DNA from 2 places in the Agrobacterium sp. DE0009 genome. Region 1 is predicted to be linked to the other one. Evidence: predicted binding sites of a transcription regulator. Region 1 holds the regulator's gene; the other holds the start of a gene.

Evidence for each region. Region 1 encodes LexA, which represses DNA repair genes until DNA is damaged. Its sites were predicted from a motif close to TGTTCNNNNTGTGTTCNG; they were not measured.
Region 2: a site for LexA is predicted at 1,379-1,396, ahead of FS804_RS15185 (ATP-dependent helicase). Genes of this name have one in related genera too.

Annotation. Positions count from the first base shown of each region.
Region 1 is NZ_VEIU01000001.1:548,731-552,148, reverse strand. Features, by position in the region: gene FS804_RS02825 (ComEC/Rec2 family competence protein) at 1-446, shown strand, start outside; gene FS804_RS02820 (glutathione S-transferase family protein) at 466-1,143, opposite strand; gene lexA (transcriptional repressor LexA) at 1,408-2,130, opposite strand; gene purU (formyltetrahydrofolate deformylase) at 2,356-3,201, opposite strand; gene FS804_RS02805 (ABC transporter ATP-binding protein) at 3,315-3,418, opposite strand, start outside.
Region 2 is NZ_VEIU01000003.1:509,756-513,173, reverse strand. Features, by position in the region: gene FS804_RS15195 (efflux RND transporter periplasmic adaptor subunit) at 1-698, opposite strand, end outside; gene FS804_RS15190 (carboxymuconolactone decarboxylase family protein) at 925-1,335, shown strand; gene FS804_RS15185 (ATP-dependent helicase) at 1,438-3,418, shown strand, end outside.

The sequences.
Region 1 (3,418 bases):
AGCTGTCGCAGGAGGAGTTGCGAGCCGCCGCACGCGAGATGGCGGTTGCGCTGAAAGCGGGAACGCCGGGCGTTTTCACCTGCAAGCGGGGTCGCTGGTGCGTGGCGCAGGCACAGAGCGGCGAATGGATCATCGTGCTGGAGGAAGGGCGTCTGGCTGGAAAGGCATGTGACATCGCCGACGTCGTCATTGTTTCCCAGAGAACCTCGTTTTCACAGTGCCGCTCAGGCGCGCTGCTTCTCAATCGAGACATCTTGCGGCGCATTGGTTCAGTGGAGATCAACTTCGCGTCAGCCAATCAGCCGGGCGTCGTGGAAAAACTGCGCGCTTCGACCGCAGGCATGAACCGGTCTTGGAGCGAACATCGGTATTACGATTGGAAATCTGGTCGCTACGAGCATGAGCTACCGGAAACGATCACGCGTCTGCTGGCGGCGTCGCAATGATTGCCGCCGGCAAATCGTCTCAAGCCTTCGCGCGCAGATCCGCAGTCAACTGACCGATGCTGGCGATTTCGTCTTCATGCGCTGGGTCCCGCCACATTTCTTTCAGGCCTGCCTCATACCATTCGCGCATGGCGGGCAGGGCGAGCAGGCGATCGCAATAGGCCTTTGCTGCGGGGGATAGATCCGCACCATAAGTCTGGAAACGGAATGCCACGGGGCAGAAGAAGGCATCCACTGCCGTGAACTTCTGGCCGGCGAGATAAGGACCACCGAAGGTCGAAAGGCCTTCGCTCCACAAAACATCGATACGCTTGATATCAGCTGCCAGCCCGGCATCACCACGCTTTGGCGTGACACGAATGCCGACCGACATGGGGTAGAGATTGCGCAGCGACGAAAATCCCGCATGCATTTCGCTTGCCGCCGAACGCGACCAGGCTCTGGCCTGCTTGTCGCTTGCCCAGACCCCTTGATGACGCTCGGCGAGATATTCCGCGATCGCCAGCGATTCCCAGACCGTCACACCCTCATCGACGAGGCAGGGGACCTTGCCGGTGGGAGAAAAGGTGGAAAATGAGACGCCTTCGCCAAAGGGAACGAGTTTCTCTTCAAAGGCAATACCGAGCGTGCGCATCAACACCCATGGCCGCAGCGACCAGGAGGAGTAGTTCTTGTTTGCGATATAAAGATCATACATGGCGTGTCTCCTGACTGTGTCGCAGTTTTATACCAGCGACGTTGCGGCGAATATCGCAAAGAATCCATCGCACTCATAAAGCCCGTTGATGGGTGAACGACATCCAGGCCGAATTCGTGTCAAACCCGCCTTGACCCTTTCAAAAGCACCTTCATGCCTTCAAAAGAAAAAAGCGCATCAATCCACCGGAATGACGCGCCATTCATCTTGAAGGCTAGATATGTCTTGCCAATCGATCCGGTTTTATCCAGACCGACGGCGGCATCAATGATAGCGCCGGATAAGCCCCACCAGCTTGCCCTGAATTTTCACCCGATCAGGCCCAAAAATGCGGGTCTCGTAGGCCGGGTTCGCCGCTTCCAGCGCGATGGATGCACCCTTGCGGCGGAACCGCTTCAGCGTGGCTTCTTCATCATCCACCAGCGCCACAACGATATCGCCCGGATTGGCCGTATTTCCATTGCGGATGATGACCGTATCGCCATCGAAGATGCCGGCCTCGATCATCGAATCGCCCTTGACCTCAAGCGCGTAATGTTCGCCTGAGCCTAGCATGTCCACTGGAACGGCCACGTCATGCGTATTGTTCTGAATGGCCGAGATCGGCACACCGGCAGCGATCCGGCCCATGACAGGTACGGTCGCCGCACCTGCAATGTCATTTGCGGGTGCCTTGGGAGCAGGGGGCGGCTCCGGCGTTTTCGGTTTGCCGAGACTGCCTTCGATAACGCTCGGTGAGAAGCCGCGCTGCGGCCTTGCGCCCGGCGTATAGGCCTCCGGAAGCTTGATGACTTCGAGCGCTCGAGCCCTGTTGGGTAGCCGGCGAATAAACCCGCGCTCTTCGAGCGCCGTGATCAGCCGGTGGATGCCGGATTTGGAAGCAAGATCGAGTGCATCCTTCATTTCATCGAAGGAGGGCGGCACGCCGGACTCTTTCATTCGCTCATGAATGAAGAGAAGCAATTCCTGCTGTTTGCGCGTGAGCATGAGGAAAACACCCTTGAGAATCGTCGTTGGAGTCGCGAAACAAATACAGAACGAACACTATATGTTCCATATGTGTTCCGCAATCCCCTAAAATCTGGTTAAGCTTCGCTCGGATTTACATTTTGCAAATTGGAGGTAACCAAAGCTCCAGAAGTCGTTCCCAGGCGGGGCCCCGACGCGTCCCATTTGTTCCGCGTTTCAGGTCAGGGTGTAGATCGGGCTGTGCTATCGCGCGAAAACGACCGTCTTGTTCTTATTGAGAAGCACCCGGTCCTCAAGGTGCCATGAAACCGCCCGGGCCAGCACGCGTCGCTCGATGTCGCGTCCCTTGCGGACCAGCTCATCCGGTGTATCGGCATGGCTGACCGGCTCGACGTCCTGGCAGATGATCGGCCCTTCATCGAGATCGCGGGTGACGTAATGGGCCGTTGCACCGATCATTTTGACGCCCCTCTCATGGGCTTGGTGATAGGGCTTTGCGCCCTTGAAACCCGGCAGGAAGGAGTGGTGAATGTTGATGCAGCGCCCGGATAAGTATTCGGAGAAGTTGTCCGACAGGATCTGCATGTAGCGGGCAAGAACGACGAGGTCGGTGCCCGTTTCTTCGATGATGTCCTTGATGCGCGTTTCCTGTTCGGCCTTGTTGTCTTTTGTCACCGGCAGGTGATGGTACTTTATCCCGCCCATCAGCGTGAGGTTCAGGGCCTCGCGGGGGTGGTTGCCGACGATGCCGACGATCTCGGCATTCAATTCGCCGATGCGGTGGCGATAGAGAAGATCGCCGAGGCAGTGGTCGAAGCGGGAAACGAGCAGCAGCAGCTTGCGCGGCGCACCTGCTGGACGCAGCGTGGCGTCGAGAGCGAAGCGATCGATCTCCTCGGCAAGTCCATTGCGAAAGCCTGCCTCGTCGCCGGCCATGGAGAAGGCGACACGCATGAAAAACATGCCCGTTTCATGGTCGTCGAATTGTTGAGCTTCATAAATATCGCCGCCATGCTGTGCGATGCGGCCCGAGACCGCAGCGACGATTCCGCTTCTGTTGGGGCAGCGCAGCGTCAGGACGTAATTCATCTAAAGCCTCCTGGAAGATGGAGTTGCGGTTGGACTGCTGTCATAGCGGCGCCCACGCGGAGCCACGCCCCGTTTCCACGGGGCCGAGCGTCAGCACGAAGCGGTCGCGGATGTCACTGGATGGCGTGTTCGCCCGGCCCGAGATAACTCGCCATCAGAGCGGGATCGACGGCGAGTTCGGAAGCTGGGCCTGAGCGGCGCACTTCACCAAGTTCGA
Region 2 (3,418 bases), on a different contig from region 1:
AAACGCTCCGGCGCCCAGAAATTGACGAGAATTTCGGACCGGTCATCGATGCTGACGATGGTTGACTGTGTCGTGACGTTATCACCGATATTGGCGGCAACGATGCCAGCAACGCCATTGATCGGCGCCACGATATCACGCCGCTTCAAATTGAGCTCCGCGGTGCTGAGCGCAAGCTTTGCAGCTTCCTCCGCGATCTGCGCATCAAGCACGTCGAGGCGGGCGACGGATTTCAGGTTCTTGTAGGAATTGGATTTGTCGACGGCGCTGCGGAGCGCGACCTGGGCCTTGTCCCGTTCGATCAATTGTTCGTCGTCATCCAGACGCGCCAATACCTGGCCCTTCACCACACGCTGTCCCGATGAGGTGCGGATTTCCGCAAGCGTGCCGGAGACCTGCGGCATGACGACGACCGACTGGATCGCCTGGCCATTGCCGATCGCGTTCAGACGATCGTTGACGACGCCTCGCTTCACCGGGGCCGTCACCACGAGCGTGGCGTTGGAATTGCGGCGCGCGCCGTTGCCGTTCTGGCCAGCCGATGGCCCTGCCGCCGCAACCTCAACGGCGCCGGGGGCCGGTTTTGCAAGTCCGACGCTGGCGAGCACATTACGGGCCTCAGGCGAATAAAAGCCCCAGAGACAGAGCCCTGCCCCAACGACGGCCAGACTGACACCCACCTGTTTCCAGACCCGCATATAGTTCTCCGGTTGATCATCACAGCATAAATCGCCCCTTGAATCATAGACTTCGGGACGTCCGCAGTATTCCTGCTTGCCAGAAACGAGGCAACGCACAAATCCGTTTCTTACGTATTTGTAATTTGTAATGGATTTTCGGTGAAAGCGCGACCGGGACCATAATTATCGCAAATGTTCTCACACGCGGATAACCTATCCGGGAGAAAACGAGCCGGAGGAAGCCATGAGCACCGTCATGAAAACACAAAATCCAGAAGCCGATCCGCGTGTGAAAGCGGTCTTCGATGATATCCGGACCACCCGCAAATCGGATTTCATCAACAATATGTGGCTATATCTCGCCTTTGACCCCGATCTCCTGGAAAAGACATGGGCCGAGGTCAAGGCAGTGATGGCGACACCTTCGGCGCTCGACCCGCTCGTGAAGGAAATGCTTTACATTGCAGTATCCGTCACCAATGGCTGCTCCTACTGTGCCCACTCCCACACCGCCGCCGCAAAAGCCAAGGGAATGACAAACGAACAGCATGCCGATCTGATGCGGGTGATCGCGCTTGCCGGCAAGACCAACCAGCTTGCGGTAGCCCTGCAAGTGCCCGTCGATGCCGCTTTTGATGCTGACCAGAGTGCATGAACCCGAAATAATGCCTTGGAATAGGCGTTTTGAGCGGTGATACCGGAATAAAAGCAGAACGCGGTTCTGGCCTTTACATCCCGAATCACTACATTGGGCCGCATGAGCAACAGTTTTGACGATATGCCGTTCTTCGATGAGGAACCCGTGGCGCCGCGCAGGGCGACGAACAATGCCCCGTCGGAAAACGGCGGCGGGCTTGGAATTGCCGCCCGCGCCATGGCCGCCCGTGATCAGACGCGTGCCGCGCCAGATTATCTTTCCGGGCTCAACCCGGAACAGCGCGAAGCGGTTGAAACGCTTGACGGCCCGGTTCTCGTCCTCGCGGGCGCCGGCACCGGCAAGACCCGTGTTCTGACAACCCGCATCGCCCATATTCTCGCGACCGGCCGTGCCTATCCGAGCCAGATCCTCGCTGTGACCTTTACCAACAAGGCCGCACGCGAGATGAAGGAACGCATCGGCGTTCTCGTCGGCGGCGCGGTCGAGGGCATGCCCTGGCTCGGCACCTTCCACTCCATCGGGGTCAAGCTTCTGCGTCGTCACGCCGAACTCGTCGGCCTGAAGTCGGATTTCACCATTCTCGATACGGACGACGTGGTGCGGCTGATCAAGCAGCTCATCCAGGCCGAAGGTCTCGATGATAAGCGCTGGCCGGCCAAACAGTTCGCCGGCATGATCGACGGCTGGAAGAACAAAGGCCTGACGCCGCCGGATATTCCTGAAGGAGATAGCCGCGCCTTCGCAAACGGCAAGGGCCGCGAACTGTACACCGCCTATCAGAACCGGCTGAAGACGCTGAACGCCTGCGACTTCGGCGACCTGCTGCTGCACCCGATCAGCATCTTCCGCCGCCACACCGATATTCTAAAGGAGTATCACCAGAAGTTCCGGTACATTCTGGTGGACGAATATCAGGACACCAACACGGCGCAATATATGTGGCTGCGGCTCTTGGCCCAGCGCGCCAAGGGCGAGCCACAGAATGTCTGCTGCGTCGGTGACGACGACCAGTCGATCTATGGCTGGCGCGGCGCGGAAGTGGACAATATCCTGCGTTTCGACAAGGATTTCCCCGGCGCCAAGGTCATCAAGCTCGAACGCAATTATCGTTCAACTGAGCATATTCTCGGTGCGGCCGGCCATCTCATCGCCCATAATGAGGGCCGTCTCGGCAAGACGCTGTTTACCGAACGCAGCAGCCCTGATGACGAAAAGGTCGTGGTGCATGCGGCCTGGGATTCCGAGGAGGAAGCCCGCGCCGTCGGCGAAGAGATCGAGCAGCTTCAGCGCAAAGGTAACATGCTGAACGACATGGCGATCCTTGTCCGCGCCTCCTTCCAGATGCGCGAATTCGAAGACCGGTTCGTCACGCTCGGCCTCAATTACCGCGTCATCGGTGGCCCGCGCTTTTATGAGCGCCTCGAAATCCGCGATGCCATGGCCTATTTCCGCCTCGTCTGCCAGCCGGCTGACGATCTCGCCTTCGAGCGAATCGTCAACACACCGAAACGCGGTCTGGGCGATACGACGATCCGCAATCTGCACGACTATGCGCGCGCGCGTGACATTCCGATGCTGGCCGCGGCCGCCGACATCATCGAGACCGACGAGCTGAAACCGAAGGCGCGCAAGGCGCTGTTCGATGTGGTGCAGGATTTCCGCCGCTGGCAGGGTCTGCTCGAAAACACCGAACACACCACGCTTGCCGAGCAGATCCTCGACGAAAGCGGCTATACCGCCATGTGGCAGGCCGACAAGACGGCCGAAGCACCCGGACGGCTCGAGAACCTCAAGGAACTCATCCGCTCGATGGAAGCCTTTGAAAGCATGCGCGGTTTCCTCGAGCATGTCGCACTCGTCATGGATGCCGAGCAGAACGAAAACCTCGATGCCGTCTCCATCATGACGCTCCATTCCGCCAAGGGTCTGGAATTCGACACCGTCTTCCTGCCCGGCTGGGAAGAAGGCCTGTTTCCGCACCAGCGGGCGCTGGACGAAGGCGGACGCTCCGGTCTTGAGGAAGAACGTCGTCTTGCCTATGTCGGCATCACCCGTGCCAAGAAACTCTGCCATATCTGGT